2 regions of the Streptomyces sp. NPDC037401 genome follow, and region 1 is predicted to be linked to the other one. Evidence: riboswitches for the same ligand, from Rfam matches in the RefSeq annotation. Region 1 holds a riboswitch; the other holds the start of a gene.

Region 1 (15,835 bases):
TCGAGATCTCGCCGGGCGTATGGGTCGCGGAAGGCGCCGAGGTCCACCCCGACGCCGTGCTGCGCGGGCCCCTCTACATCGGGGACTACGCGAAGGTCGAAGCCGGCGCCGAGATCCGCGAGCACACGATCATCGGCTCCAACGTCGTCGTCAAGAGCGGTGCCTTCCTGCACAGAGCCGTCGTCCACGACAACGTGTACATCGGGCCGCACAGCAACCTCCGCGGCTGCGTCATCGGCAGGAACACCGACATCATGCGGGCCGCACGGATCGAGGACGGCGCCGTCATCGGCGACGAGTGCCTGGTCGGTGAGGAATCGATTGTCCAGGGCAACGTCCGCGTGTACCCGTTCAAGACGATCGAAGCCGGTGCCTTCGTCAACACGTCGGTCATCTGGGAGTCCCGCGGCCAGGCGCACCTCTTCGGTGCGCGCGGCGTCTCCGGGATCATCAACGTCGAGATCACGCCCGAGCTGTGCGTGCGGCTGGCGGGCGCCTACGCCACCACGCTGAAGAAGGGCGCGACGGTCACGACGGCCCGCGACCACTCCCGCGGTGCCCGCGCGCTCAAGCGGGCCGTCATCTCCGCGCTGCAGGCCAGTGCCATCGACGTGCGCGACCTGGAGAACGTGCCGCTGCCCGTGGCGCGGCAGCAGACGGCCCGGGGCAGCGCCGGCGGGATCATGATCCGGACCTCGCCCGGAGTGCCGGACTCCGTCGACATCATGTTCCTCGACGCCGACGGCGCCGACCTGTCGCAGGCCGGGCAGCGCAAGCTGGATCGCGTGTACGCGCGGCAGGAGTACCGGCGGGCCTTCCCCGGCGAGATCGGCGATCTGCAGTTCCCGTCCAGCGTCTTCGACTCGTACACGGGCTCGCTGCTGCGGCGCGTGAACACGACCGGGATCGCGGACGCCGGGCTCAAGGTGGTCGTCGACGCCTCCAACGGCAGCGCAGGGCTCATCCTGCCCAGCCTGCTCGGGCGGCTCGGCGTCGACGCCCTCACGATCAACCCCGGACTGAACGAGTCGCGGCCCACGGAGACGGCCGAGTCCCGGAGGGCCGGGCTCGTCCGGCTCGGCGAGATCGTGGCCTCCGCGCGGGCCGCCTTCGGAGTGCGCTTCGACCCGGTCGGCGAGCGGATCTCGCTCGTCGACGAACGCGGGCGGATCATCGAGGACGACCGCGCGCTCCTGGTCATGCTCGACCTCGTCGCGGCCGAGCGGCGCAGCGGCAAGGTGGCCCTGCCCGTGACCACCACCCGGATCGCCGAGCAGGTGGCGGCGTACCACGGCACGCAGGTGGAGTGGACGACGACCTCGCCCGACGACCTGACCCGGGTGGGCCGCGCCGAGACGACGATCTTCGGTGGCGACGGGCGGGGCGGTCTGATCATCCCCGAGTTCAGCAGCGTCTTCGACGGCGCCGCGGCGTTCGTCCGGCTGATCGGGCTGGTCGCGCGGACCCAGCTCACGCTGAGCCAGATCGATGCGCGGATACCGCGTGCGCACGTGCTCAAGCGCGATCTGGCGACGCCGTGGGCCGTCAAGGGCCTGGTGATGCGGCGGGTGGTGGAGGCGGCCGGAGACCGGCACGTGGACACCACCGACGGAGTGCGGGTGGTCGAGGCCGACGGCCGGTGGGCCCTGGTGCTGCCGGACCCGGCGGAGGCCGTCACCCATCTGTGGGCCGAAGGCCCCGACGACGCATCCGCGCAGGCACTGATCGAGGAGTGGTCGACGGTCGTCGAGGGCGCGGGCCACTGACCGTTCGCTGATCGCCGACCGAGCGCCCCGGGCACCCCGAACGTCGAGGGGTGTCCAGGGCGCATTCGGTGTCTCCCCATCCGACATGCGACGATGTGCCGCATGTCGCAGCCGCCCCCCAACCGGAGCTCGGCCACCCCGCCGGCGCGCCCGGACGCCTCCATGTCGCTGCTGACGCACGTGATGGACCACAGCCTCGACGAGGGTTATGCCGAGGCCTCGGCCCGCCGCGCGGCAGAGGGCACGACCGGGCTGCCCCGGACCCTCAAGGCGAAACTTGCACTCGCCGCAGGGCTGGTACTCGCCGCGATGGTGGTCACGCTGGGCGCCGCGGAGGCACGGATAGCGGCCCCGGTGATCGCCAAGGAGCGGCAGGAACTGATCGACCGCGTGGAGCGGGCCGGTGCGACCGCCGACGGGCTGGAGCGGGAGATCGAGCAGCTGCGCACCGACGTGGCCGACCGGCAGCGCGAGGCCCTCAAGCAGCACGGCGGCGACCAGGGCGAGCTGGTGGCCCTGCTGTCCGGCGCCACCGAGGTGCAGGGCCCGGGGATCAAGCTGGTGGTCGACGACGCGAAGGACGCGGAAGCGGGCGGTGGCGGGCCGCGCGAGAACTCGGGCTTCGCCGACACGGGCCGGGTGCGCGACCGGGACATGCAGCGGATCGTCAACGGCCTGTGGCAGTCGGGGGCGGAAGCCGTCTCCATCAACGGGCAGCGGCTGACGTCGCTGTCGGCGATCAGGGCGGCGGGTGACGCCATACTGGTCGACAACAAGCCGCTGGTACCGCCGTACGAAGTGCTGGCGCTGGGGGACAAGAACCGGCTCGGCACGGAGTTCCAGGACAGCGCCGACGGGCAGTACCTGCACGTGCTGAAGGAGAACTACGGCGTCCGCTACAGCGTCTCCCCGGAGGACGGGCTGCGGCTGCCCGCCGCGTCGAGCCTGATCGTACGTACAGCAGAACCGAAGAAGGGTGCATCGTGATCGCGGTACTGGGCCTCGTGGTCGGAGTGGTGGTCGGACTGCTGGTCCGGCCCGAGGTGCCGGCGGTGGTCGAGCCCTATCTGCCGATCGCCGTCGTGGCCGCTCTCGACGCGGTGTTCGGTGGTCTGCGCGCCATGCTCGACGGGATCTTCGTCGACAAGGTCTTCGTGGTGTCGTTCCTGTCGAACGTCGTCGTGGCGGCGCTCATCGTCTTCCTCGGCGACAAGCTCGGCGTCGGTGCCCAGCTGTCCACCGGTGTGGTCGTCGTCCTCGGCATCCGCATCTTCTCCAACGCCGCGGCCATCCGCCGGCACGTGTTCCGGGCGTGAGGCCGATGAACGAGAACAACCAGCCCGACCCCGGCCGGGCCGAAGGGCCCGACGCGCGGCAGGAGCCGCCGCAGCCCGCATCGCAGCCCGCACCGGAGCCTGCGCCTGCGGAGCCCGTGGTGACCGGCCGGCAGCGGCTCGCCGCCGGCCTGTGGCCGCCGCGGGTGACCCGGGCCCAACTGATCGTCGCCCTCCTGCTGTTCGTGCTGGGCCTGGGCCTGGCCATCCAGGTGCGTTCCACCAACGACAGCAGCGCGCTGCGCGGGGCCCGCCAGGAGGACCTGGTGCGGATCCTCGACGAGCTCGACGGCCGCACCAAGCGGCTGGAGGACGAGAAGCAGCGGCTGGAGGAGCAGCGCAAGGAGCTGGAGACCAGCTCGGACCAGGCCGAGGAGGCCCGGAAACAGACCGTCGAGAAGGAGCGTCAACTCGGCATCCTGGCCGGTACGGTGGCGGCGGAGGGGCCCGGGATCACGCTGACGGTGTCCGACCCCAAGCACCTGGTCCAGTCGGACATGCTGCTCGACGCGATCCAGGAGCTGCGGGCCGCGGGGGCCGAGGCCATCCAGGTCAACGGCGTGCGGGTGGTCGCGAGTACGTACTTCTCCGACGAGGACGGGGGAGTGGGTGTGGATGGTAAGAAGATCACACAGCCGTACGAGTTCAAGGTCATCGGCAGGCCGCAGGACCTGGAGCCCGCTCTGAACATCCCCGGCGGGGTGATCCAGACGCTGGAGAAGGAGCAGGCCACTGCGAGCGTCGTACGCTCGACGAAGATCGTCGTCGATGCCTTGCGGGCGGCGAAGCAGCCTGACTACGCTCGGTCGTCATCGTCATGACGCAGAGCGGTGACGGGAGGCCCTCACGTGCGCGATTGCTTGCGGGGGGTCGGCGCGCCGAACGAGCGGTGCGTGGTGGAAACTGTCTGGTGGTTACGGACGTTGTGAGAATGTCCGGGTCGGCAGGTGTGTGCATTCAGGGTTCGTCCTGCCCCACGGGCGGGTCTGTTTCGGTCAAGGGGAATCGCCCGTGAAGTTGTTTGAGAAGTTGTTCGGCAAGAAGTCACGCGAGGACAGCGCGAAGCACCGTGCGTCGCGGCACGGAGACGCGGAGGCACAGGGCGACCGCCCGCTGTTCCGCGACGAGGTCGCGGGGGCTGGTGACAATTCGGGCGGGTACGGCGCGTCGGCTGTTGACCCTGCCGCGTCCGGACGCATAGGTTTCGGGGAACCATCAACCTCAAGTGCGGGTGGAGAGTTTCCCGCCGACCCGTACGCCACCAATGCCTCCGCGGGGCAGCCGCGGCGCGAGGAGCCGTCCATGTCGGCCGTCCAGGTGTGCAGCAGGTGCGGGCACCGCAATGGTGCGGACAGCCGCTTCTGCTCCCACTGCGGGGCGCCGCTGCGGCCGGGCCTGACGCCGGAGCGTGCTTCGGAGACCACGTCGACCATCTCGATCTCCGGGCTGGAGGCCTACGAGGCCGAGGTGACCGGTCAGCACGCCGCGCCTTCGCTCTCTCCCGAGGCCCAGGCCGCGGTGGACGCCCTGCCGCCGGGTTCGGCTCTGCTGATCGTCCGGCGCGGGCCGAACTCGGGCAGCCGCTTCCTGCTCGACGGCGAGCTGACGACGGCGGGCCGGCACCCGCAGAGCGACATCTTCCTGGACGACGTGACGGTCTCCCGGCGGCATGTCGAATTCCGCAGGGGCCAGGACGGCCGTTTCACCGTCGCCGACGTCGGCAGCTTGAACGGCACGTACGTCAACCGCGAGCCGATCGACTCGGTTCTCGTCAACAACGGTGACGAAGTGCAGATCGGCAAGTACCGACTGGTCTTCTACGCGAGCCAGCGAGGCATCTGACCCGGCAGGGAAGGTCCATGCTGCTTACCCCGACGGGCGGTGCCGGAAACGGCACCGCCGGCTCGGCCGGGCGGCTGATGAGCATCGGCACGGTGCTCAACCAGCTGCGCGACGAGTTCCCCGAAGTCACCATCTCCAAAATCAGGTTCCTGGAGGCCGAGGGGCTCGTCGAGCCCCGGCGAACGCCTTCCGGGTACCGCAAGTTCAGCCCGCAGGACGTCGAGCGGCTGGCCCGGATCCTGCGGCTCCAGCGCGACCACTACCTGCCCCTGAAGGTGATCCGCGAGCAGCTCGACGCGCTCGAGCGGGGCGAGCAGGTGCGCATCCCCTCCCCGTCGCCGCAGGGCGACCCGGCGCTGTCCGCTGCCGGGCACGCGGAGCCCGAACGGCCCACGGTGGCCCGGGTCGGGCGCGCCGAGCTGCTCGCCGCCGCGGAGGTGGACGAGGTGCAGCTGGTCGAGTGGGAGTCGTACGGGCTGCTCGCCGAGGCGCCGGGCGGCGGTTTCGACGCCGAGGCGGTGACGGTCGCCAAGCTGGTGGCCGACCTCGGGCGGTTCGGTCTGGAGCCCCGTCACCTGCGGGCCATGAAGGCCGCCGCGGACCGTGAGGCCGGTCTGGTCGAGCAGGTCGTAGCACCGCTGCGGCGCCACCGCAATCCGCAGACCCGGGCCCATGCCGAGGCCACCATGCGGGAGCTCGCGGGACTGTCCGTACGCCTGCACGAAGCGCTGGTGCAGACCGCTCTCGGGGTCCGTCTGCACTGACCCGGGACGAGCCCGACTACCCAAACCTGCCGGGCAGGTCCTAGGGTTGCTGTGTGAACGAGCTCGACGTTGTGGGTGTCCGGGTCGAAATGCCCTCGAACCAACCGATCGTGCTCCTGCGTGAAGTGGGAGGCGATCGGTACCTCCCGATCTGGATCGGTCCTGGGGAGGCGACTGCGATCGCCTTCGCCCAGCAGGGCATGGCCCCTGCCAGGCCCCTGACCCATGACCTCTTCAAGGACGTGCTGGAGGCCGTGGGCGAGGAGCTCACCGAGGTGCGCATCACGGACCTGCGGGAGGGTGTCTTCTATGCGGAGCTCGTCTTCGCCAGCGGCGTGGAGGTCAGTGCGCGTCCGTCCGACGCCATAGCGCTGGCGCTGCGCACGGGAACGCCGATCTACGGCAGTGACGGGGTGCTCGACGACGCCGGCATCGCCATCCCCGACGAGCAGGAGGACGAGGTGGAGAAGTTCCGCGAGTTCCTCGACCAGATCTCGCCCGAGGACTTCGGCACCGGCAATCAATGAGCCCGTCCTCAAGGGCGTTCTGAGGTCATTCGAGTAGCCTTTCCCCGCAGAGGGGCACGGGAAACCACTCTCAGGGTGATTATCACTCGGCGTGCCGAGTGTGGCGATCGTTGACGCACCCCTGGTGACTGCCTACCGTCGAGATGGCAGGTCAAGGACGGAGGGTCGGCGTGAGAACCAGCGGCGACGGAACGACCGGGGGCATCCCCGCGCGCAGTCCGGCGGAGAGCGGTCCGTATCCGCTGCACGGCAGTACGGTCGGTCCCGTGCGCCGTCAGCCGGAGCCGGCGGTGGTGAACGGCGACCCCGCATCGGAGGAGATCGGCTACCGGGGGCCCACGGCGTGCGCCGCCGCGGGGATCACGTACCGGCAGCTCGACTACTGGGCCCGGACCGGGCTGGTGGAGCCGAGCGTGCGCCCGGCGTACGGCTCGGGCACCCAGCGTCTGTACAGCTTCCACGACGTCGTTGTGCTGAAGATCGTCAAGCGGTTCCTGGACACCGGCGTCGCGCTCCAGAACATCCGCACGGCGGTCCGCCACCTTCGCGACCGCGGCTTCGCGGACCTGGAGCGCATGACGCTGATGAGCGACGGCGCGACCGTGTACGAGTGCACCTCGCCCGACGAGGTCGTCGACTTGCTTCAGGGCGGCCAGGGCGTCTTCGGCATCGCGGTCGGCGTGGTGCGGCGCGACGTCGAGAGCGCTCTCTCGCAGCTCCACGGCGAGCGGGTCGACACCGGCGAGACGCTGATCCGGCCCAACCCCACCGACGAGCTCGCCAGGCGCCGCAACCGGGCCGGCTGACCCCCCGGGGCGTTGTCAGTGGCGTAGGGCAGCATCAGAAGTGTGAGATCCGCGCCGACGATCCTGCATCTGGACATGGATGCCTTCTTCGCCGCCGCCGAGCAGGCGGCGAAGCCGAGCCTGCACGGAAAGCCCGTGATCGTCGGCGGGCTCGGGCCCCGCGGAGTGGTCGCGACCGCCTCGTACGAGGCGCGGCGGTTCGGGGTGCACTCCGCGATGCCGATGGCGCAGGCGCGGAGGCTGTGCCCGAACGGCGCGTACCTCGTCCCCCGCTTCTCGCTCTACCGGTCGGTCAGCGACCAGGTCATGGCGCTGCTGCGGGAGCTGTCCCCGCTCGTGGAGCCGCTGAGCCTGGACGAGGCCTTCGTGGACCTGGAGGCCGGCGGCACAGCCCACGACGCGCAGAGCGCGCGGGCGGCCGGGATGCGGCTGCGGGCGGACATCCGGGCGGCGACCGCGCTGAGCGGCTCGGTGGGGCTCGCGGGCTCGAAGATGCTCGCCAAGATCGCCTCCGAGGAGGCCAAGCCCGACGGGCTGGTGCTGATCGAGCCGGGCAGCGAGCGGGAGCTGCTCGCCCCCATGCCGGTGCGGACGCTGCCGGGGGTGGGGCCGGCCACCGGGGACCACCTGCGGCGCGCGGGCATCACGACGGTGGGGGAGCTGGCCGAGGCCGGCGAGGACGAGCTCGTTCGGATGCTGGGCCGCTCGCACGGGGCGGCGCTGTACCGGATGGCCCTCGGGCTGGACGACCGTGCCGTGGTCGCCGAGCGGGACGCGAAGTCGGTGTCGGTCGAGGACACCTTCGACGTGGACCTGCACGACCGGGTGCGGATCCGGACCGAGGTCCAGCGGCTGGCGGACCGGTGCGTGGGGCGGCTGCGGGGCTCGGGGCACTCCGGGCGCACGATCGTGCTCAAGGTGCGGCGGTACGACTTCTCGACGCTGACCCGCTCCGAGACCCTGCGCGGGCCGACCGACGATCCGGCGGTGGTACGGGAGGCGGCCGCGCGGCTGCTGGACGCGGTCGACACCACGGGCGGGGTGAGGCTGCTGGGCGTGGGGGTGTCGGGGCTGGCGGACTACACGCAGGAGGATCTGTTCGCGCAGGCTGCCGGGGACATCGCGGCCCGTGCGGCGGAAGGGGCTCCAGAGGGCGCTGGGGCGGGGCGTACGGAGGATGCGGCGGAGGCCGCGGCACAGGAGCCCGCCCCCGTGGTGGAGCGCCGCTGGGCGGCCGGGAGTGACGTCCGTCACGCGCAGTACGGACCCGGATGGGTCCAGGGCAGCGGCGTGGGGCGGGTGACCGTGCGCTTCGAGGAGCCGGGCTCGGCTCCGGGCCGGGTCCGTACCTTCAAAGTCGACGATTCCGACTTGGAGCCTTCGGACCCGCTGCCGCTGGTGGCTCAGTCCTCGTCGGTGCTCAGCCGGCCGAAATCGCGGTCCGGCGGCGGGGGAGCGGCGGCCGCGATGTCGCCGGGCAGCGCGACGTCGAGCCCGTAGTGGTGGTAGAGCTGGAGCTCCTGCTCGGGGGAGAGGTGGCGCCCCACTCCGAAGTCGGGCGCATCCTTGATGAGAGAGCGTTCGTAGGGCACCCGCAGGGTTTCTCCCACCATCTCGCTGGGTTCCAGCGGGACGAAGGCGTCCCTGCTGAAGAGCCCGGTGCGGACGGCCGCCCACTCCGGTTCCCCGGTCGCGTCGTCGAGGTACACCTCGTCGACCGTGCCGATCTTGTTGCCGTTGCGGTCGAACGCCTTGCGGCCGATCAGGCTGCGCGGATCGATATCGGTCTGCACGGTCCCTCCATTTGGTCGCAACTCCTCCGTTATGACTACGAAAGTGCATTTTTCAAGTGGGGGCCACTTGAGCGAGGCCCCACGAACCTCGCTGGTAGTCTGGTTTACGGCTGCTGACCCTGTGCGGGAGAGCCCGTCCGAGTGAGTTCGTCATGAGCCTCTCGGTGGCGCCGAAGGAGCAACTCCTCCCCGGAATCTCTCAGGCACACGTACCGCACGGACGAGGCCACTCTGGAAAGCAGGTCGGGCGTCGGAGCGGTGTTCCGGAACCCTGCCTCACCGACGGTGAAAGCCGGGACTCACGGGCGACCCCCACGAGACCCGGTGAAGCTCTCAGGTTGAGATGACAGAGGGGGAGGCCGTCCGGGTGCCCGCGTCGTGGCACCCCTCGTAGGTCGCGAGACCAGGAGGCCTCCGCCATGACCGCCCACCGTATTCCGCTCTCCCAGCTCGAGAGCGGCATCCCCTTCGAGCAGCGCCACATCGGCCCCGACGCCGAGGCGCAGGCCAAGATGCTCGCGCAGGTCGGCTACGGCTCGCTCGACGAGCTCACCGCTGCCGCGGTGCCGGACGTGATCAAGACCGCGGAGGCCCTGAACCTCCCCGGCGCCCGTACCGAGGCCGAGGTCCTCGCCGAGCTGCGCACCCTCGCCGCCGGCAACAAGGTCCTGTCTTCCATGATCGGCCTGGGCTACTACGGCACGTTCACTCCGCCGGTGATCCTGCGCAACGTCATGGAGAACCCGGCCTGGTACACCGCGTACACGCCGTACCAGCCGGAGATCTCGCAGGGCCGCCTCGAGGCGCTCCTCAACTTCCAGACCGTGGTCGCCGACCTGACGGGCCTGCCCACCTCGGGCGCCTCCCTCCTCGACGAGGGCACCGCGGCCGCCGAGGCCATGACGCTGGCCCGCCGCGTGGGCAAGGCCAAGGGGAACGTCTTCCTCGTCGACGCCGACGCCCTGCCGCAGACCGTCGCCGTGATCGAGACCCGCGCCGAGCCCATCGGCATCGAGGTCGTCGTCGCCGACCTGTCCGCGGGCATCCCGGCCGAGGTCGCCGAGCGCGGCGTCTACGGCGTGCTCATCCAGTACCCGGGCGCCTCCGGTGCGGTCCGCGACATCAAGCCGCTGATCGACGAGGCCCACGGCCTCGGCGCGATCGTCACCGTCGCCGCCGACCTGCTCGCGCTGACGCTGCTCACCTCGCCCGGCGAGCTGGGCGCGGACATCGCCGTCGGCACCACCCAGCGCTTCGGCGTCCCGATGGGCTTCGGCGGTCCGCACGCCGGCTACATGGCCGTGCAGGACAAGCACGCGCGCTCCCTGCCCGGCCGCCTCGTCGGCGTCTCCGTCGACGCCGACGGCAACCGTGCCTACCGCCTGGCGCTGCAGACCCGCGAGCAGCACATCCGCCGCGAGAAGGCGACCAGCAACATCTGTACCGCGCAGGTGCTGCTCGCCGTCATGGCCGGCATGTACGCCGTCTACCACGGCCCCGAGGGGCTGCGGACGATCGCCCGCCGCACCCACCGCTACGCCGTCCTCCTCGCCGAGGGCCTGAAGGCCGGCGGCGTCGAGATCGTGCACGACGCCTTCTTCGACACCCTCACCGCGCGCGTCCCGGGCCGGGCCGCCGAGGTGGTCGCCGCCGCCCGCGAGCGCGGGGTCAACCTCTTCCAGGTCGACGCCGACCACGTCTCGGCCGCCTGCGACGAGACCACCCTGCGCGCCGACGTCGAGGCCGTCTGGGCCGCCTTCGGCGTGAGCGCCGACATCGAGGCGCTGGACGCCGCCGCCGCGGACTCGCTGCCCGAGGCGCTGCTGCGCTCGGACGAGGTCCTCACCCACCCGGTCTTCCACCAGCACCGCTCCGAGACCGCGATGCTGCGCTACCTGCGCAAGCTCTCGGACAAGGACTACGCGCTGGACCGCGGCATGATCCCGCTGGGCTCCTGCACCATGAAGCTCAACGCGACCACCGAGATGGAAGCGGTCACCTGGCCCGAGTTCGGCCAGCTGCACCCGTTCGCCCCGGTGGAGCAGGCGCAGGGCTACGCCACGCTCATCAACGAGCTGGAGGAACGTCTCTGCGAGGTCACCGGCTACGACAAGGTCTCCATTCAGCCGAACGCCGGTTCGCAGGGTGAGCTGGCCGGTCTGCTCGCCGTACGCGCCTACCACCGCGCCAACGGCGACGAGCAGCGCACCATCTGCCTCATCCCGTCCTCGGCGCACGGCACCAACGCCGCCAGCGCCGTCATGGCCGGCATGAAGGTCGTCGTCGTCAAGACCGCCGACGACGGCGAGGTGGACGCGGACGACCTGCGCGCCAAGATCGAGCAGTACCGCGACGAGCTCGCCGTGCTGATGATCACCTACCCGTCGACGCACGGTGTGTTCGAGGAGCACGTCGCCGACATCTGCGCCCAGGTGCACGACGCCGGCGGCCAGGTCTACGTCGACGGCGCCAACCTGAACGCCCTGGTCGGCCTGGCCAAGCCCGGTCACTTCGGCGGCGACGTCTCGCACCTGAACCTGCACAAGACGTTCTGCATCCCGCACGGCGGCGGTGGTCCGGGCGTCGGCCCGGTCGGCGTTCGCGCGCACCTCGCGCCGTACCTGCCGAACCACCCGCTGCAGCCGACCGCGGGCCCGGAGACCGGTGTCGGCCCGATCTCGGCGGCCCCCTGGGGCTCGGCCGGCATCCTGCCGATCTCCTGGTCGTACGTGCGCCTGATGGGCGGCGAGGGCCTCAAGCGCGCCACGCAGGTGGCCGTGCTCGGCGCCAACTACATCGCCAAGCGCCTGGAGCCGCACTTCCCGGTGCTGTACACGGGCCCCGGCGGGCTGGTCGCGCACGAGTGCATCATCGACCTGCGCCCGCTGTCGAAGGCGACCGGCGTCAGCGTCGACGACATCGCCAAGCGCCTGATCGACTACGGCTTCCACGCCCCGACCATGTCCTTCCCGGTCGCCGGCACGCTGATGATCGAGCCGACCGAGTCCGAGGACCTCATCGAGCTGGACCGCTTCTGCGACGCGATGATCGCGATCCGCGGCGAGATCGAGCGGGTCGCCTCGGGCGAGTGGCCGGCGGACGACAACCCGCTGCACAACGCCCCGCACACAGCGGCGGCGCTGGGCGGCGAGTGGGACCACCCGTACACCCGTGACGAGGCGGTCTTCCCGGCGGGCGTGACCCCGGCCGAGAAGTACTGGCCGCCGGTGCGCCGCATCGACGGTGCCTTCGGGGACCGGAACCTCGTCTGCTCCTGCCCGCCGCTGGACGAGTACGACAACTGACCCATGCAGTACGGCCGAGGGGCCGGTACGGGGAGTGTTTCCCGTACCGGCCCCTCGGGCTGTTCCGTGCCTCTTGTCGTGCCCTGTCGTCGCGCCTGCCCGCGGGCGCCGGTCGTGCCGTGCCTCAGGCGGCCTTCATGACCTGAGAGGCCGCCAGCGGGCGGTGCGGTGCGATGATCTGGCCGTCCGGCAGCAGCTCGCCGGTGTCCTCGAAGAGCAGGACGCCGTTGCACAGCAGGCTCCAGCCCTGCTCCGGGTGGTTGGCCACCGGCTGCGCGGCCTCTCGGTCGGCGGAGTCGGCTGACGGGCAAGGTGGCTGGTGCTGGCACATGGATGCGTTCTTTCGCTGCGGTGTGGTGAGAGTGCTGCGGCTCGATGCGGCGTTCATGGCCGCCCCCCGTATCGTCAATCGGTCGGTCGGAGACCAGTGTTCCCCTGCGGCGGTCGATCCGCAGGGATTTCCCGGTAGCTGTCCTCACCGATTGATGACGCATCACTCGTGCGGGCGGTTCAGTTCAACTGCCCTGTCTTTTCGGGTGGTTCGGCGGTGGCCCGTCCGGGCTAGTCCGAATGGCGTAGCCGTCAGGCCGGGGTGGCCAGGGCCGGCGGGGTCAGCCGGTGCGTGAGCACGGGCAGCAGTTCGGAGACCGGATGCGGCCGGTACGCCGCGATGCCGGGCGGGGCGGGAGCCAGCGGGACCAGCAGGTCCGCGGCGGCCGGCAGTCCCGCGGCGGCGTCGGCGCCCACCGCGCGGTGGAGCCACAGCGTCAGCATGTAGAGCTCGGGCACGGACAGCAGCCGGGGCTGGAAGTCGGCGCTCAGGGACTCCGCCTGCCGCAGTGCGCGCTCGGTCGCGGCGACGTACGGGCCCTCGAAGAAATGGGAGAACGCCCAGCCGTCCGCAGTGAGCCGGGTGTCCGCCGCCGCCACGAAGCGGTCGCCGCTGCGGATCAGGAACCGCCAGCCGGACAGCCGGGTGCGCGGCGGCCTGGCGCCGGCGGTGCGGGGGACGTTCAGCCGCTCCAGGACGTGGACGGGGAGCGGGAGTTCCGCGCTCAGCGGGCCGTGCAGGGCCCGCAGGGCGGGGGTGTGGGCCTCATGGACGGCCATGGGGGAACCGAGTGCCGCGAGAACGCTGCGCAGGGCGGGCGCGGGGGCCGGAGGGACATGCAGCGGCATGGTGGGTCGCCTCTCACTTGGGAGACCTGTGGAAACGGGGGGAGGTGCGGACGACGCTGTCGCATTCTGGGGCCAGAGGGGGGCGGAGGGGCAATGGCCGCGCGCCAACTCTCTGCCTTGATTGCGGAGTTTATACGACATGTGTTCACGCAGTGTTTCGGCTAGCCGTCCCGGCTATTGCCGACAAGACGCATACCGGACCCGCTGTCGTGGATTCCATGCCGACGGGGCGCGGGATTGCCGCGCTGACCTCGGAGGTTACCGGAAGGCTGCTCGGCTGGAAAGCTCCGGTATTGAGAGCGCGGCACGCCCGGCCGGAATGTTCACTCGGGCCCATGCAATGTGAATATGCCGACGCGCCGCTTCGGCCAAACCGGCGCGCGCTCCCCGGCGCTCCGGTCACCGGCGCGTTATCGATCACTGCGCCGGGGCATCATCGACCGTAACGCTGCCCCCGGGGTTCCGGGGGCAGTCCAGTCGAGGAGGGACGCTTCGATGGGGGAGAAGATCGTGGCAGGCGAATTCGACCTGTCCGATCGGCAACGGTATCGGAGGAAGCTTCACGAGTGCCTGGAGGGGCTGGGGCGGCTTCTGGCGGAGAAGAGGTTCGACCGGCCGAGGAATCTTCTGGGGCTGGAGATCGAGCTGAATCTCGCGGGTTCCGACGGACTGCCGAGAATGATGAATGCGCAAGTTCTGGACCGGATTGCCAGCTCCGATTTCCAAACGGAACTCGGGATGTTCAATCTGGAGGTCAACATTGTTCCGCACCGGCTCGGGGGGCGGGTATTCGACCAGCTCACCGAGGAGCTGCAGACCGGACTCGGCTATGCCCACCGGATGGCCGAGGAGATCGAGGCCGGTGTGGTGATGATCGGGATTCTGCCGACCATCGCCCATGCCGATCTGGTCTCTGCGAACCTCTCCGACGTCGACCGCTACACCCTCCTGAACAACCAGATCGTGCTGGCCCGCGGGGAGGACTTCACCCTCGACATCGATGGCGTGGAGCGGCTGACCTGCACGACCACCTCGATCGTGCCCGAAGCGGCCTGCACCTCGGTGCAGTTGCACCTCCAGGTCACCCCCGGGCGGTTCCCCGCGCTGTGGAACGCCGCGCAGGCGGTGACGGCCGTGCAGATCGCCGTCGGTGCGAACTCGCCGTTCCTCTTCGGCCGGGAGCTGTGGCGGGAGTCCCGGCCGCCGCTGTTCCAGCAGGCCACCGACACCCGTCCGCCCGAGCTCCAGGCCCAGGGGGTGCGGCCGCGCACGTGGTTCGGCGAGCGCTGGGTGGAGTCGGCGTACGAGCTGTTCGAGGAGAACGTCCGCTATTTCCCGGCGCTGCTGCCGATCTGCGACGAGGAGGAGCCCCTGCGGGTGCTCGCCGAGGGCGGGGTTCCCCGGCTCCAGGAGCTGGTCCTGCACAACGGCACGGTGTACCGGTGGAACCGGCCGGTGTACGGAGTCGCGGACGGCGTCCCGCACCTGCGGGTGGAGAACCGGGTGCTGCCGGCCGGGCCCACCGTCGTGGACGTCGTCGCCAACGCCGCTTTCTACTACGGGCTCGTGCGCGCCCTGGCCGAGGAGGCCCGCCCGGTGTGGACCCGGCTGCCGTTCGCGGAGGCCGAGGCGAACTTCGACGCGGCCTGCCGGTACGGCATCGAGTCCCGGCTGCGCTGGCCGCGCCGGGGACGCGGCGGCGGGCTGGTGAGCGTACCGGCGGTCCGGCTGGTCCTCGACGAGCTGCTGCCGATGGCGGCGGCCGGGCTCGACGCGTGGGGCGTCGAGCCGGCCGACCGGGACTTCTACCTCGGCATCATCGAGGAACGCTGCCGGCGCCGGGTCAACGGCGCGACCTGGCAGGTGGACACCTACCACCGGGCCCGGGCCGCCGGACTGGGCCGGGACGCGGCCCTGGCCGCCCTCACCCGCCGGTACGCCGAGCTGATGCACCGCGGCGAGCCGGTGCACACCTGGCCGGTGGGGCTGCCGGACGACGAGCTCGCCGCGCCGGCCGCGGTCAGCCGCGGCCGACGGCCGTGATGGCCTTGAGTATCACCGTGTGGATCCGGGTGGGGTCGCCGACGCGGTAGGCACCCCCGCCGGTGGCCTCGGCGACCGGCCTGAGTTCCTTCAGGTCGGCGTCGGGCCCGATGGCCAGCGCGATCACCGGTACCGGGCGGGAGGGGTCGGCCAGGGCGCGCAGCTGCTCCACGAGCGCGCTGCGGGTCAGGGAACCCGGGTCCTCGTTGACGCCGTCCGTGAGCACCACCAGTGCGTTGAACTTGCCGTGGACGTACGACTCCCGGGCCGCGCGGTACGCGGCGAGCGTCGTGTCGTAGAGGCCCGTGGCGCCGTAGGGGACCGGCTCCAGCGCGGTGAAGGCGGCGACGAGCCGGCTGCGGTGGGTGGAGCCGTCGGAGGCGAGGTCGCCGAGCGGCCGGGCGGGGACCAGCTCCCGGTAGTCCCGGTCCCCGTCGAGCCGGGTGGGGAACTTCCACAGGCCGACCTCGTCGTCC
Region 2 (15,835 bases), on a different contig from region 1:
CTGACGGTGGATGGAACGGTGAGGCATGACGTCCCCCCGGTTTCCTGAGACGGGGACAATGGTGTCATCAGAAGAGACATTCCTCACACCCGTACGGTTGCACCGCCGGCGGGATTGTTTTCCCGGCTCTCCCCGTCAGCGGGCGATCACCGCGACCGGGGCGTCCCAGTCGTTGCGGTCGACGGTCAGGGTGTACCCCGCCCGGGTCTCCTTGCTGTTCACCCAGTACTGGTGGGCCCGGCGGTGGCCCGTGTACAGGGCCTTGTCCCAGGGCCAGTCGCGGGTCGTGGTCTTGTCCTTGTTCCACAGCGCGTACCAGAGGATGTCCGGCAGGTCCCGGCGGTCCCGCGCGGTCGCCACCACGGCGGCGCTGCTGCTGCGGAAGCCGTAGTACCCGGCCCAGTAGCCCTTGGCGTGCACGGCCCGGTCCCAGGCCCGCACGTACGTCAGCACGGCGTTCACGCACGCCGTGTCCGCGATGTCGAAGGGCTCCATGTCCAGGTACAGGGCGCTGCCGGACTTCATGCCGAGGGCGCCGGCCCGCGCGACGGCGTCCGCGCCGTTCGCCGTGCCGACCGAGGCGGCGTTCGCCGCGGTGAACTTCTCCCGGCCGATCCGCGTCTGGCAGGGCGGCTGGGCGCCCACGTACAGCGGGACCAGCTTCCAGCCCGCGGCGTCCACGGACTTCACCCACGAGCGCGTCAGCTGCGGCTGGGCGCAGGCCCGGTTCTTCCCGCCGAAGTAGACGGCCGCGGCCCCGTAGAAGCCCGTGGTCTTCCACGCCTTCATCGCGGGCAGCGACGGAGCGGTGCAGGTGTCGAAGGCGCGCCCGGTGTACACGCTGGGCGCGGGCAGGGCGACCGGCGGGGCGGCCGTGCCGGCCGCCCCGGTCACGGCCTGCGCGGTGACGCCCCCGCCCAGCAGCACGGCGGCGCCGGCGGCGGCCCAGGCGGCGCGGCGGCCGCGCTTCGACAGACGACGGTGTCCGGACACGGTGGATCCCCCCGAGGGAAGCGACGACGGAGCCCGCCGCACGCAGCCAGGCACGGGCGGGCGGGACTTCGACGATACGACCCAGGGGCCCGGCACGCCGTGCCGGGCCCCTCCGGGTGCTGGGGACTGCCGGGAAGCGAACCGCAGGGAGCGGCTCCTCAGCACTCGATGACGTTCACGGCGAGACCGCCGCGCGCCGTCTCCTTGTACTTGACCTTCATGTCGGCGCCCGTCTCCTTCATGGTCTTGATGACCTTGTCGAGGGAGACCTTGTGGCTGCCGTCGCCGCGCATCGCCATCCGCGCCGCCGTGACGGCCTTGACCGCCGCCATGCCGTTGCGCTCGATGCACGGGATCTGGACCAGGCCGCCGACCGGGTCGCAGGTCAGGCCCAGGTTGTGCTCCATGCCGATCTCGGCGGCGTTCTCCACCTGCTCCGGGGTGCCGCCCAGCACCTCGGCGAGGGCGCCGGCCGCCATCGAGCAGGCCGAGCCGACCTCGCCCTGGCAGCCGACCTCGGCGCCGGAGATGGAGGCGTTCTCCTTGAACAGCATGCCGATCGCGCCGGCGGCGAGGAGGAAGCGGACCACGCCGTCCTCGTCCGCGCCCGGAACGAAGTTCATGTAGTAGTGCAGCACCGCCGGGAGCACGCCCGCAGCGCCGTTGGTGGGAGCGGTCACCACCCGGCCGCCGGCGGCGTTTTCCTCGTTCACCGCCATCGCGTAGATGGTCGTCCACTCGCTGCGGTGCATCATCGGGTCGCCCTCGGTGCGCAGCTGGCGGGCGGTCGAGGCCGCACGCCGCTTGACCCGCAAGCCGCCCGGCAGGATGCCCTCGCGGGACATGCCGCGCTGCACGCAGGCCTGCATGACGCCCCAGATCTCCAGCAGGCCCGCGCGGATCTCGTCCTCCGTGCGCCAGGCCTTCTCGTTCTCCAGCATCAGCGAGGAGATCGACAGGCCGGTCTCGCGCGCCAGCCGCAGCATCTCGTCACCGGAGCGGAAGGGGTACTTCAGCACGGTGTCGTCGAGCTTGATCCGGTCCTCGCCGACCGCGTCCTCGTCCACGACGAAGCCGCCGCCGACGGAGTAGTACGTCTTCTCCAGCAGCGGGGCGCCGGACTCGTCGTACGCGAAGAGGGTCATGCCGTTGGCGTGGTACGGCAGCGAGCGGCGGCGGTGCAGGATCAGCTGGTTCGGCTCGTCGAACGCGATCTCGTGCACGTCCCCTATCTCGGCGCCGAGCAGCCGCAGCCGGCCGCTCTGCCGGATCCGCTCGACCTCGTCGTCGGCGGTTTCCACGTTCACGGTCCGGGGGGAGTGGCCCTCCAGGCCGAGCAGCACGGCCTTGGGCGTGCCGTGCCCGTGGCCGGTCGCACCGAGGGAGCCGAAGAGCTCGGCGCGCACCGACGCGGTCTGGGCGAGGACGCCGTCCTTCTTCAGCCGGTTCACGAACATGCGGGCGGCCCGCATCGGGCCCACGGTGTGGGAGGAGGACGGGCCGATGCCGATGGAGAAGAGGTCGAAGACGGAGATGGCCACTGGCGGACTCCCTTGTCAGCTCGTGGGGCGGGAGGGGCAGGAGAAGTGGGACGTAAGCGGATTTTGTCCGACAGACGAGCCTAACGTGCCGAGGTGAACGCCTCGGCTGTCGAGCGGGGCCTGGGGGTCAGGCGTGGGACAGCTCACGTTCGCCGGCCGCCGGTGCCTCCCCGGGCTCCGCGCCGTCGCGGAGGGGAGGGACAGTGGCCGTGAAGAGGTCACGAAAAGGGGTCCGGGCCTGGAAGACGGCAGGCTACCGGACCCCTTCGGGCGTCTGACCTGAGTGCCGCTAGAGCGACGGGTACAGCGGGTGCTTCGCGGCGAGCGTCGAGACGCGGGCCTTGAGGGACTCGCTGTCGTACGACGGCTTCAGGGTCTCGGCGATGATGTCCGCGACCTCGGTGAAGTCCTCCGCGCCGAAGCCGCGGGTGGCCAGGGCCGGCGTACCGATCCGCAGACCCGAGGTGACCATCGGCGGCCGCGGGTCGTTCGGGATGGCGTTGCGGTTGACCGTGATGCCGACCTCGTGGAGCCGGTCCTCGGCCTGCTGGCCGTCCAGCTCCGAGTTGCGCAGGTCCACCAGGACCAGGTGCACGTCGGTGCCGCCGGACAGCACGTCCACGCCCACGGCCTTGACGTCGTCCTGCACCAGGCGCTCGGCGATGATCTTCGCGCCGGCCAGGGTGCGCTCCTGGCGCTCCTTGAACTCGGGCGAGGCCGCGACCTTGAAGGAGACGGCCTTGGCCGCGATCACGTGCTCCAGCGGGCCGCCCTGCTGACCCGGGAAGACCGCGGAGTTGATCTTCTTGGCGAGCTCCTGCGTGGACAGGATCACGCCGCCGCGCGGACCGCCGAGGGTCTTGTGCGTGGTCGTGGTGACGACGTGGGCGTGCGGCACCGGGTTCGGGTGCAGGCCCGCGGCGACCAGACCGGCGAAGTGCGCCATGTCGACCATCAGGTACGCGCCGACCTCGTCCGCGATGCGGCGGAAGGCGGCGAAGTCCAGCTGGCGCGGGTACGCGGACCAGCCGGCGACGATCAGCTGCGGCTTGGTCTCCTTGGCGAGGCGCTCGACCTCGGCCATGTCCACCCGGCCGGACTCGTCGACGTGGTACGGGACCACGTTGTAGAGCTTGCCGGAGAAGTTGATCTTCATGCCGTGGGTCAGGTGACCACCGTGGGCGAGGTTCAGGCCCATGATCGTGTCGCCCGGCTTCAGCAGCGCGAACATCGCGGCGGCGTTGGCCTGCGCACCCGAGTGGGGCTGCACGTTGGCGGCCTCGGCGCCGAAGAGCGCCTTGATGCGGTCGATCGCGATCTGCTCGACCACGTCGACGTGCTCGCAGCCGCCGTAGTAGCGGCGGCCGGGGTAGCCCTCGGCGTACTTGTTGGTCAGGACCGAGCCCTGGGCCTCCATGACCGCGACCGGAGCGAAGTTCTCCGAGGCGATCATTTCCAGGGTCGACTGCTGGCGGTGGAGCTCGGCGTCGACGGCGGCGGCGACGTCGGGGTCCAGCTCGTGGAGGGGGGTGTTCAGAAGCGACATCGGATTCCCTCTAGGTGTGGTCAGCCCGCGAACTGGGTGTACTCGTCGGCGGAGAGCAGGTCGGCCGGCTCCTCCGCCACGCGCACCTTGAACAGCCAGCCGCCCTCGAAGGGGGCGGTGTTCACGAGCGCCGGGTCGTCGACCACGTTCTGGTTGGCCTCGACGACCTCGCCGGTGATCGGGGCGTACAGGTCGCTGACCGACTTGGTGGACTCGAGTTCGCCGCAGGTCTCGCCCGCGGTCACGGTGTCGCCCACCGCGGGGAGCTGGGCGTAGACGACGTCACCGAGCGCGTTGGCCGCGAACTCCGTGATGCCGACCGTCGCGACGCCGTCCTCGGCGACCGACACCCACTCGTGCTCCTTGGTGTAGCGCAGCTGCTGGGGGTTGCTCATGACCTGATTCTCCTGGATACGGGGGAGTGCATGCGGACAGTGGTCTTGCAGAGGTCGTGCGGGAGGTGCCGGAAGGTCACTTCTGCCGCTTGTAGAACGGCAGCGCCACGACCTCGTAGGCCTCATGCGTACCGCGGATGTCGACGCCGACACCGGAGGTGCCGGGCGCGGCGTGGGCCGCGTCGACGTACGCCATGGCGATCGGCTTGCCCAGCGTCGGGGACGGGGCGCCGGAGGTGACCTCGCCGATGACGGCGCCGTCCGCGACGACCGGGAAACCGGCGCGCGGGACGCGGCGGCCCTCGGCGATCAGGCCGACCAGCTTGCGCGGCGGGTTGTCCGCGGCGCGCTCGGCGGCGGCCTCCAGGGCCGCGCGGCCGACGAAGTCGCCTTCCTTCTCGAACTTCACGACCCGGCCCAGGCCCGCGTCGAACGGCGTCAGGCCGGTGGTCAGCTCGTGCCCGTACAGCGGCATGCCCGCCTCCAGGCGCAGCGTGTCGCGGCAGGACAGGCCCGCCGGGACCAGGCCGACGCCCTCGCCGGCCTTCAGCAGGGCCGTCCACAGCTCGACCGCGTGCTCGGGCTTGACGAACAGCTCGAAGCCGTCCTCACCGGTGTAGCCGGTACGGGCGATCAGCGCGGGGACCCCGGCGACGGTGCCCGGCAGGCCGGCGTAGTACTTCAGGCCGTCCAGGTCGGCGTCGGTGAGGGACGCGAGGATGCCGGGGGACTCGGGGCCCTGCACGGCGATCAGCGCGTAGGCGTCGCGGTCGTCGCGGACCTCGGTGTCGAAGCCGGCGGCGCGCGCGGTCAGGGCGTCGAGGACGACCTGCGCGTTGGAGGCGTTCGCGACGACCATGTACTCGGTCTCGCCGAGGCGGTAGACGATCAGGTCGTCGACGATCCCGCCGTCTTCCTGGCAGATGTGCGTGTAGCGGGCGCGGCCGACGCCCACGGTGGAGATGTTGCCGACCAGTGCGTAGTCCAGGGCCTTGACGGCCTCCGGGCCGGTCAGGGTGATCTCGCCCATGTGCGAGAGGTCGAACAGGCCGGCCTTGGTGCGGACGGCGTTGTGCTCGTCGCGCTCGCTGGCGTAGCGGAGCGGCATGTCCCAGCCGGCGAAGTCGGTCATGGTCGCACCGAGCGCACGGTGCACGGCGTCAAGGGCGGTCAGACGGGGGCTGTTCGTCATAAGGCTGGCTCTCCAAGGCGGGTCCGCGACGGGCTGAGGACTTTCCTCCCCATCTGTCATCGGAACCTGAGAGGTTCATCACGACCGTACGTGCATACGGAAGTGACTTGCACCTTGGGTGGAGCCGGCGGCTCGTGACAACCGCACGCCTCGCTTTTCAGATGTGCCTCGCCCGCGCGGTACGGGGCCTGAGAGATTCAAGGGAGGGACTTGCTCCTTCGGCGTCCGGCAGGCGTCCGTCATACGGACGGCTGCGGAACTCTCCCGCGCAGATTCAAGCGGCCTTTATGCAGTTGGTCGTGCAGCATGGCGCGCACATCATTGCACGGGCCGAACCCGGCCGGAACCGTGGGCGGCGCATTACCGTCTCTTTACACTCAGTGGGCATGGTGGGTCCTGGTGGCCCGACAAGGGGAGGCGATCACTGTGCGGAGATTCGGAGCCCTGGCAGGGACCGGTGCGGCCGGTACGGCCGCGGGCGTACCGGTCCAGCCCGGTGCACGCGACCGGGGGCCCTTCGGCACGGCCCGCCCCGCCGGGGCGGGGCACGTCCGTGACCTGCGCGGACGCGCGGGCCGCGGCCCCGCGCGGCTGGAGTTCGCCGACGGGGACGTCGTGGTGGTCTCCGGGCTGCCCGGCAGCGGCAAGAGCACCCTCATGAAGCGGGCCGTGCGCAGCGGCGGCATCGACTCCCAGGACGCCCGCGAGCGCTGGGAGGCCCGGACCCCGGCCGCGCTGCCGTACGCCGTCTACCGCCCCCTGGTGCGGATCGCGCACTACGCCGGGCTGTGGCGCTCCCTGCGGGCGGGCCAGAGCGTGGTCGTCCACGACTGCGGCACCCAGGCCTGGGTCCGCGCCCTGCTGGCCCGCGCGGCCCGCGCCCGCGGCCGCGACCTGCACCTGCTGCTGCTCGACGCGACCCCCGCGGAAGCCCTGTCCGGCCAGGCGGCGCGCGGCCGCGGGGTCTCCGCGTACGCCTTCGGACGCCACCGGGCCACGGTGGCGCGGCTCCTCGGCGCCGCGGAGCAGGGCCGGCTGCCGGCCGGCTGCGCCTCGGTGGTCCTCCTGGACCGCGCGGCGGCCGCCGGCCTCACGTCGATCGGCTTCGCCCCCGAAACCCGCCCCGGACGCCCGCACGGCACCCTCTAGGGTCTACACGTCGGCAGTGGGGAAAGGGCGCGGGTGAACATGCAGGACGGGACGAACGCGAGCACGTACGGGGGCGGCGCGGGCGACGGCTGGCCCGCGAACGAACTGGAGGAGACCCTCGCGGCCTCCCTCGGCAGTCCGGCCGCGGGCGGCCGGATCCTCGAAGTGCTCGGCCGCAGCCAGATCTGGGTGCCGCTGCCCGCCGGCGGCGGACCCGACAGCCCGAGCCTGTCCCTGCCCACCATGGACATCGGCGGCGCCGCCTACGTGCCCGTGTACAGCTCCCAGCAGCAGTTCACGCAGTGCGCGGGGGCCCACATGCCCTTCGCGGTGGCCCCGGCCGTGGAGTTCGCCCGGGGCCTGCCCCCGCAGCTCGGCATCGCCGTCAACCCCGAAGGCGCGGTCGGCGTACCGCTTCCCCCCGACGCCGTGGCGCAGCTGTGCCGCACCGGGCGCACCTCGCTCGACGGCCCCGCCACCGGCGGCCGGGTCCGGCTCTACGAACCCGACTGGCAGGACGACCCGGTCGACTTCCTCTCCGCCGCGGCCGAGGAGTTCCGCGCCACCGGCGTGGTCGCCTCGGCGCGCCGCTGCCTCGCGAGCATCGAGGGCGGCGATCCGGTGCTGTTCGTCGGCGTGCAGTTCACGGGCTGGGAGGCGGCCGACCGCAACGCCCCGATGGACGCCCTGTCCCGTGCGCTGGGCAGGTTCCAGCCGCGCTGGCCGGTGACCCTGCTGCTGCTCGACGCGGCCCAGGATCCGGTGGCCGACTGGATGGCGCAACACGTCCGCCCCTTCTACCTGCCGTAGCCGCCTTTAAGCTGGTTACATTTCCTGGCCGCACCCGTGCCGACACCCTTGTCGGCGGACGGCCGGAATGCGTCACGACGGGCGGACGAGGACGAAGAGGGGTACCGGGTGAGTGCGTCAGGCACGGCCGCGGCCGGGCAGCTCGAGCAGATGCTGCGCCAGGTGACGCCCGGGCGCTACGAGAGTTACGAGGCGCTCCTGCACGCCCTCGCCGAGGGGCAGCTGTGGATGCTGCTCTGGCAGGGGCAGTCCGGCGCGCCGGACGCGCAGTACGGCGGCATGGAGGTCGACGGGCTGGGCTACGCGCCCTGCGTGACCTCCCCGCAGGAGCTCGCGGCGAGCGGCTGGGGCCGCGCGTACGAGGTGGTCTCCGGCCGGGGCGTCGCCCGGGCGCTCTACCCGGACCGGTGGGGCATCTGGCTCAACCCGCACGCCCAGGGCGGCGGCGTCGGCATCCCGTGGGCCGACCTGCGGCGGATCGCCACCGGCCTGGACCGGATGCCGGCCGGGCCGCTGCGCCTGTCGGAGCCCGCGATCGAGCTGCCGCAGTTCTACGCCCTGCTCACCCAGCACGCCCACCGCACCCCGGCGGTGCGCTCGCTGCGCCGCGTCTGGGTGCAGCCCGCGCTGGGCACGGCGTACCTCGCCATCGGGCTCGACCTCTACGACGGCTCCGCGGCGGCCGTGGAATCGGCGCGGGCGATGATGCGGCAGGCGATCGGCGCGGTGCCCGACGGGCTGCCGGTCTCGACGGTCGCCCTGGCCGACGAGCACGACCCCGTCGCGATGTGGCTGCGCGCCCAGACCCGCCCGTTCTACGACCGCGAGGCCCAGGGCACGTCCTTCTAGGCCCGGACGGAAGCCGGCGGCCGGGACCGCCTGCCGGGCTACTCCTCGCCGGCGGCGAGCAGCGAGCTCGCCAGCGGGGTGCGCCGGTGGAGCATCCAGCGGCCCGAGCGCTGCGAGGTGACCAGCCGGGAGCGCCGGAGCACGCCCAGGTGCTGGCTGACGGCCGCGGCGCTCATGTTCAGGTAGGCCGCGAGCTGGGTGGTGGACACCGGCAGGTCCAGATGGGCCAGCAGCGCGGCGCGGCTGCGGCCGAGCAGGTCGCCGAGGGGCTCCGCGGCCGCCTGCGAGGTGCCCTCCCACAGGGTCCCGATCCCGCGCGGGGCGTAGGCCAGCGTCGGCTGGTACGGCTCGTTGTGCAGCACGAACAGATTCGGCCAGGCGAAGACGCAGGGCACGAGCACCAGTCCGGTGCCGCAGGCGTCGCGGAAGGCCGAGTGCTGCGGCTTGTCGATGCGCAGCCGGTCGCCGGCGAACTCCGCCTGCGGGTGCAGGTCCGCGAACACCCTGGCCAGGCCGCCGGTGGTCAACTGGTGCGACCGGTGGGCGAGATCGGCGTCGTGCAGGGCCCGCACCCGCGGCCACACGGGTTCGATCGCGGCCTTCCAGTACGCGGAGAGGGTGCCGGCCAGCCGGACCAGCTCGCGGTCGGGGTCCTCGTACAGCGGGCGCAGCAGCGGCGGGACCAGCCCCTCGGCGTCGCGCAGTTCGTCCAGCGAGGAGCGCACCTCGTCCGCCGGGGTGGCGGTCACCGCGGCCAGCTCGTCGGCGAAGGAGCCGGTCAGGCGCTCGGGCGGCGGCGCGAGGAAATCGGGCAGGAACCGCGGACCGCGCGCGAGCGCGAGCAGGACGCGCAGGTCCAGGTCCGCGACCCGGGGCCGGGTCATCGCGACCCAGGGCCGGTGGACGGCCGGCTGCCGGGTGCCGGCGAGCACCGGGACGCTGTGGACCAGCTCCTCCAGCGGCGACCGGGCGAACCGGATCCGGGTCAGGTCACTGGTGGCGAGCCGAATCTCGATCACCGGCGGAGCATAGGCAGCCGCCCGGCGGGGCGGCAACGGCGGGTTCGCGCCCCGCTCCGCGGCGGTGGATTAAGCCGTGACGAAAACGTGGAGCGTGGCGCCCGGCCGCGGGAGAGTCGTCCCGGGGGCGCGGCCGACGGGGGCACGGGCCGCGCCCCCGGCCCCGGATCCCCTTTCCGGGGCCGCTCCGCCCGCCGCGCTCCGCCCGGTGCCCGCACCGGCGACCCCAGGGGAACCCCATGACACCCACCCGCAACCCGTGCACGAACTCCGGCGGCGGCCGGTCTGGGCCGGCCGCCGCCGGTTCCGGCCGGGCCGGAACCGATCCGCGCTGCATTCGCTCCGCCTGACCGAATACTGGACAGTACGTCCAAATCCCGCTTGTGGGTGAATTGTCCGCAGGCCCCAATTCACCTCGGCAAAAACGGGGTTGGGGTCAATGTCCGTTCCGCGCTGAACAGGACGTCTTGCACCGCTGAGCTGATCGGTCCGTTCGGATAACGGAAGGCAGTAAGCCACATCACGGTTGCGCATCCATTCACCGGCAGGTCTGGCGGGTGATCCGGAGCCCGATGAAGACTCCCCCCACCGAAGGCCGGTCAATCCCGTAACCACCAGCTCTTCCGGTGCACTTCAGACGCAATTCGCACCATCAGCGACACCGATGTGAACCAAGCCGCTACAGCGGCGGGCATGGGCCGGCCATCGTCGGCCGAGAGGGGTCCCCACCACGATGACGGCACCACTGCACGACACGAGCACGGACGAGCCCGCAGCCGTTGTCGCCGCCGACCAGCCGCCGAAGGCGATCGAGGGGCGCTCCCCGTGGAAGATCGCCTGGACCCGGCTCAAGCGTGACAAGGTCGCGCTGGCCGGCGGTGTCGTCGTCCTCCTGCTGGTCCTCGTCGCGATCTTCGCGCCGCTGATCGTCAAGGCGTTCGGCCACCCGCCGGAGGAGCTGCACGAGGACCTCCTCGACCCGCTGCTCGGCCTGCCGATGGGCGAGTACGGCGGCATCAGCAAGGACTTCCTGCTGGGCGTCGAGCCGGTCAACGGCCGCGACGTCTTCAGCCGGATCGTCTACGGCGCCCGCATCTCCCTGCTGGTGGCGTTCCTGTCCGCCTTCGTGGCGGTCACCCTCGGCACCTTCTTCGGTGTCATGGCCGGCTACTTCGGCGGCTGGGTCGACGCGGCGATCAGCCGGGTCATGGACCTGCTGCTGGCCTTCCCGGCCCTGCTCTTCATCATCGCCCTCATCTCGGTCATCCCGAGCAAGCTGTGGGGCTTCGAGGGCTCCGGCCTGCGCATCGCCGTCCTGGTCCTGGTCATCGGCTTCTTCGGCTGGCCGTACATCGGACGCATCGTGCGCGGCCAGACCCTGTCACTGCGCGAGCGGGAGTACGTCGAAGCCGCGCGCAGCCTGGGAGCGGGCCGGATGTACATCCTCTTCCGCGAGCTGCTCCCCAACCTGGTGGCGCCGATCACCGTCTACACGACGCTGATGATCCCCACCAACGTGCTCACCGAGGCCGCGCTCAGCTTCCTCGGTGTCGGTGTCAAGCCGCCGACCCCGTCGTGGGGCGAGACCCTCGCGACGGCCGTGCGCACGTACCAGGACGATCCGCTCTTCCTGATCTTCCCTGGCGTGGCGATCTTCATCACCGTGCTGGCGTTCAACCTCTTCGGCGACGGCGTCCGCGACGCCCTCGACCCCAAGGGCGCGCGCTAGCGACCAGCAGTACACACCGGAACATCGGCTCCCAGAGGCCGGAACTACAACGGAGGTTGCGAGCATCGTGACTACCCACCGCACGTCGAAGCGCAGGCTTGCCGCTGGCACGGCCGTCGTGCTCGCGGCCATGCTGACGGCCACCGCCTGTGGCGGTAGCGAGAAGAAGAACGAAGAGGGCGGCAAGGGCGGTGCCGCGTTCAACGCCGGCATCAACAAGGTCGCCAACCCTTCGGACAAGAAGGGCGGCGAGCTGAAGTTCGTCGGTACGCAGGACGCCGACTCGTGGGACCCGCAGCGCGGTTACTACGGCTTCATGTGGGACTTCTCCCGCTACTACACCCGTCAGCTCGTCTCGTTCAAGCCCGCGCCGGGCCAGGGCAGCACCGAGCTCGTTCCGGACCTCGCCTCCGCGATGCCGGAGATCTCCCCGGACGGCAAGACGTACAAGTTCACGCTGAAGGACAACGTCACGTGGGAGGACGGCACCCCCGTCACCGCCCAGGACATCAAGTACGGCATCCAGCGCACCTGGGCCCAGGACGTCATCTCCGGCGGCCCGGTCTACCTGATGCAGGTCCTCGACCCGAAGAGCGAGTACAAGGGTCCGTACAAGGACAAGTCGGCGGACAAGCTCGGCCTGAAGGCGATCGAGACCCCGGACGCCAAGACCATCATCTTCAAGCTGCCGAAGTCGAACGGTGACTTCCTGCAGATGCTGGCCATGCCGGCGGCCTCCCCGGTCAAGAAGGACAAGGACACGGCGGGCAAGTACGGCCTGAAGCCCTTCTCCAACGGCCCGTACAAGATCGACTCGTACGAGCCCAACAAGGGCATGAAGCTGTCGCGCAACGCCAAGTACGTCGCCGCCTCGGACACCATCCGCAAGGCGCTGCCGGACACCATCTCCGTCACGTTCATGGCGAACGCCGACGACATGGACAAGCGCCTGATGAACGGCGAGTTCGACGTCGACATCAACGCCACCGGCATCGGCCAGGCCGCCCGCGCCACCGCGCTGCGCGAGCACAAGAACAACCTGGACAACGGCCAGACGGGCTTCATCCGCTACGCGGTCATGCCGCAGACGGTCGCCCCGTTCGACAAGATCGACTGCCGCAAGGCCGTCATCTACGCGGCCGACAAGAAGTCCCTGCAGACCGCCCGCGGCGGCCCGCAGGCCGGTGGCGACATCGCCCCCAACATGCTCCCGCTGGGCATCAAGGGCTCCGACGGCGCCTACGACCCGTACGAGGTCCTGAAGAACGACGGCAAGCCGAACGTCGAGAAGGCCAAGGAGCACCTGAAGGCCTGCGGCCAGCCGACCGGCTTCAAGACCACCATCGCGGTCCGCAACAACAAGCCGGCCGAGATCGCCACCGCCGTCTCGCTCCAGAACGCCCTGAAGCAGGTCGGCATCGAGGCCGAGGTCGACCAGTTCGACGGCGCCCAGACCTCCGGCATCATCGGTTCGCCGAAGGTCGTCAAGGACAAGGGCTACGGCATCATCATCATGGGCTGGGGCGCCGACTTCCCCACCGGTCAGGGCTTCTCCCAGCCGCTGGTCGACGGCCGCTTCATCCTCCAGAGCGGTAACAACAACTTCTCCGAGCTGAACGACCCGGCGATCAACAAGCTGTTCGACGACGCCATCGCGGAGACCGACCCGAACAAGGCCGGCGACATCTACAAGCAGATGAACCAGAAGGTCTCCGAGGCCGCGGTCTACCTGCCCTTCGTCTACGACAAGACGATCACCTGGCGCTCGACCCGTCTGACGAACGCCTACACCACCGACGCCTACAACGGCCGGTACGACTACGCCTCGCTCGGCGTCGTCAAGTAACCACCAGTCAGTTCCAGTTCCAGTGCCACACCCGCTAGGCACGAAGGGCAGGTGATGGCCGCGGCGACGGCCGGGGGGCGCGCTCCAGAAGAGGGCGCCCCCGGGCCGCAGCCAGGCCGAGCGCAGTGCTTGCATATCTCATCCGGCGGATTTTCGCCGTCGTCGTCATGCTGTTGGTCATCACGCTGGTGACCTTCGGAATCTTCTTCCTCTTCCCCAAGATGATCGGGGCGGACCCGGCGCTCTACTTCGTCGGCAAGCAGTCCGACCCCGCCGCCATCGAGGGCATCCGGCAGAAGATGGGTCTCGATGACCCGATCCTCGTCCAGTTCGGTAAGTTCGTCGTCGGGCTGGTGGCAGGTCGCACGTACGCCAACGGCACCGACGTCACGCACTGCGCGGCACCCTGCTTCGGGTACTCCTTCAAGACCGAGCAGGAGGTGTGGCCGCTGCTGCTGGACTGGCTGCCGGTCACCCTCTCGCTCGCGGGCGGAGCGGTCGTGCTGTGGGTCATCGGAGGCGTCGCCACCGGCGTGCTCTCCGCCCTCAAGCGCGGCACGGTCATGGACCGTTCGGCCATGGGCCTGGCCCTCGCCGGCGTCTCGCTCCCCATCTACTTCACGGGCATGCTCGCCATCGCGCTCTTCTCGGACCAGCTCGGCTGGTTCGGACGGCCCGAGGCCGAGTTCGCCGAGGATCCGGCGAAGTGGTTCAACGGCATGGTCCTGCCGTGGGTCTCGCTCGCCTTCCTCTACGCGGCGATGTACGCCCGCCTCACCCGCGCGACCATGCTGGAGGTCCTCAACGAGGACTACATCCGCACGGCGCGGGCCAAGGGCCTCACCGAACCGGTCGTCATCGGCAAGCACGCCATGCGCTCGACGATGACCCCGATCCTGACCGTCCTCGGCCTGGACCTCGGCGCCCTCCTCGGCGGTGCGGTGCTCACCGAGTACACGTTCTCGCTGCACGGCCTCGGCTACAGCGCGGTACGGGCGATCAGCGACCACGACCTGCCGGTCATCCTGGGCATCACCCTGATCTCCGCCTTCTTCGTCGTAGCCGCGAACCTCATCGTTGACCTCATGTACGCGGTGATCGACCCCCGAGTGAGGCTGTCATGACCGACCTGACGAAGACCGGGGCCGTCAACGAGCCCGTCGCCGGCTCGGCCCCTGGCAGCGCCTTCCTGGACGTCCGCGACCTCAAGGTGCACTTCCCGACCGAGGACGGCCTGGTCAAGTCCGTCGACGGGCTCTCCTTCACCCTGGAGAAGGGCAAGACCCTCGGCATCGTCGGCGAGTCCGGCTCCGGCAAGTCGGTCACCTCGCTCGGCATCATGGGCCTGCACCGGGTGGGCCAGTACGGCCGCCAGAAGGCGCAGATCTCCGGCGAGATCTGGCTGGGCGGCAGGGAGCTGCTCTCCACCGACGAGGACGAGGTGCGCAAGCTCCGCGGCCGGGAGATCGCGATGATCTTCCAGGACCCGCTGAGCGCGATGCACCCGTACTTCACCATCGGCAAGCAGATCGCCGAGGCGTACCGCGTCCACAACAAGGTCGACAAGAAGACCGCCCGCACCCGGGCCGTCGAGCTCCTCGACCGGGTGGGCATCCCCGAGCCCCACAAGCGGGTGGACAGCTACCCGCACGAGTTCTCCGGCGGCATGCGCCAGCGCGCGATGATCGCGATGGCGCTGGTCAACAACCCCGAGCTGCTCATCGCGGACGAGCCGACCACCGCCCTCGACGTCACCGTCCAGGCGCAGATCCTCGACCTGATCCGGGACCTGCAGAGCGAGTTCGGCTCCGCGGTCATCATGATCACGCACGACCTGGGCGTCGTCGCCGAGATGGCCGACGACCTGCTGGTCATGTACGGCGGCCGGTGCGTCGAGCGCGGCACGGCCGAGAAGGTCTTCTACGAGCCCCGGCACCCCTACACCTGGGGCCTGCTCGGCTCGATGCCCCGCATCGACCGCGACCAGACCGAGCGGCTCATCCCGGTCAAGGGCTCCCCGCCCAGCCTCATCAACATCCCCAGCGGCTGCGCCTTCCACCCGCGCTGCCCGTACGCCGACGTGCCCAAGGACAACGTCACGCGCACGGTGCGGCCGGAACTCCTCGACAGCTCCGGCGAAGACGGCGGCAACCGGCACTGGTCCGCCTGCCACATGTCGCAGGAGGAGCGGACCCGGATCTGGACCGAAGAGATTGCGCCGAAGCTGTGACCGACGTGAACAAGACGGCCGAGGCCGTCATCCCCGAGCAGGCAGCCGACTCCCCGGAGCCGCTGCTGAAGGTCACCGGCCTGACGAAGCACTTCCCCATCACCAAGGGGCTGCTGCGCCGGCAGGTCGGCGCCGTGAAGGCGGTCGACGGTCTCGACTTCGAGGTGCGCCGCGGTGAGACCCTCGGCATCGTCGGCGAGTCCGGCTGCGGCAAGTCGACCATGGGCAGGCTGCTCATGCGCCTGCTGGAGCCGACCGGCGGCACCATCGAGTTCGAGGGCAAGGACATCACGCACCTCGGAGTGGCGGGCATGCGCCCGCTGCGCCGCGACGTGCAGATGATCTTCCAGGACCCGTACGGCTCGCTGAACCCGCGCCACACGGTCGGCACGATCGTCAGCGCCCCGTTCAAGCTCCAGGGCGTCACCCCGGAGGGCGGGCTCAAGGCGGAGGTCCAGCGGCTGCTGTCGCTCGTGGGCCTCAACCCCGAGCACTACAACCGCTACCCGCACGAGTTCTCCGGCGGCCAGCGCCAG

Evidence for each region. A riboswitch is a leader RNA that binds a small molecule or an ion and turns the genes downstream of it on or off. The one in region 1 is predicted to bind glycine.
Region 2: linked by a shared signal. The riboswitch ahead of gcvT (glycine cleavage system aminomethyltransferase GcvT) and the one ahead of gcvP (aminomethyl-transferring glycine dehydrogenase) in region 1 are both predicted to bind glycine.

The regions. Positions count from the first base shown of each region.
Region 1 is NZ_JBVJWO010000061.1:3,971-19,805, reverse strand. Features, by position in the region: gene ACZ7H1_RS36405 (sugar phosphate nucleotidyltransferase) at 1-1,766, shown strand, start outside; gene ACZ7H1_RS36400 (DUF881 domain-containing protein) at 1,860-2,753, shown strand; gene ACZ7H1_RS36395 (small basic family protein) at 2,750-3,082, shown strand; gene ACZ7H1_RS36390 (DUF881 domain-containing protein) at 3,088-3,921, shown strand; gene ACZ7H1_RS36385 (FHA domain-containing protein) at 4,004-4,942, shown strand; gene ftsR (transcriptional regulator FtsR) at 4,960-5,706, shown strand; gene ACZ7H1_RS36375 (bifunctional nuclease family protein) at 5,760-6,233, shown strand; gene ACZ7H1_RS36370 (MerR family transcriptional regulator) at 6,404-7,039, shown strand; gene ACZ7H1_RS36365 (DNA polymerase IV) at 7,082-8,539, shown strand; gene ACZ7H1_RS36360 (PRC-barrel domain-containing protein) at 8,443-8,832, opposite strand; glycine riboswitch at 8,947-9,057, shown strand; glycine riboswitch at 9,058-9,192, shown strand; gene gcvP (aminomethyl-transferring glycine dehydrogenase) at 9,252-12,137, shown strand; gene ACZ7H1_RS36350 (DUF5999 family protein) at 12,262-12,468, opposite strand; gene ACZ7H1_RS36345 (hypothetical protein) at 12,720-13,316, opposite strand; gene ACZ7H1_RS36340 (glutamate-cysteine ligase family protein) at 13,812-15,359, shown strand; partial or broken gene ACZ7H1_RS36335 (substrate-binding domain-containing protein) at 15,337-15,835, opposite strand, start outside.
Region 2 is NZ_JBVJWO010000002.1:240,344-256,178, reverse strand. Features, by position in the region: gene ACZ7H1_RS02695 (AMIN-like domain-containing (lipo)protein) at 1-27, opposite strand, end outside; gene ACZ7H1_RS02690 (glycoside hydrolase domain-containing protein) at 136-993, opposite strand; gene ACZ7H1_RS02685 (L-serine ammonia-lyase) at 1,152-2,534, opposite strand; gene glyA (serine hydroxymethyltransferase) at 2,824-4,080, opposite strand; gene gcvH (glycine cleavage system protein GcvH) at 4,101-4,475, opposite strand; gene gcvT (glycine cleavage system aminomethyltransferase GcvT) at 4,552-5,667, opposite strand; glycine riboswitch at 5,835-5,944, opposite strand; gene ACZ7H1_RS02665 (AAA family ATPase) at 6,094-6,816, shown strand; gene ACZ7H1_RS02660 (enhanced serine sensitivity protein SseB) at 6,856-7,626, shown strand; gene ACZ7H1_RS02655 (enhanced serine sensitivity protein SseB C-terminal domain-containing protein) at 7,735-8,475, shown strand; gene ACZ7H1_RS02650 (ArsR/SmtB family transcription factor) at 8,514-9,494, opposite strand; gene ACZ7H1_RS02645 (ABC transporter permease) at 10,228-11,223, shown strand; gene ACZ7H1_RS02640 (ABC transporter substrate-binding protein) at 11,291-13,069, shown strand; gene ACZ7H1_RS02635 (ABC transporter permease) at 13,195-14,193, shown strand; gene ACZ7H1_RS02630 (ABC transporter ATP-binding protein) at 14,190-15,299, shown strand; gene ACZ7H1_RS02625 (ABC transporter ATP-binding protein) at 15,296-15,835, shown strand, end outside.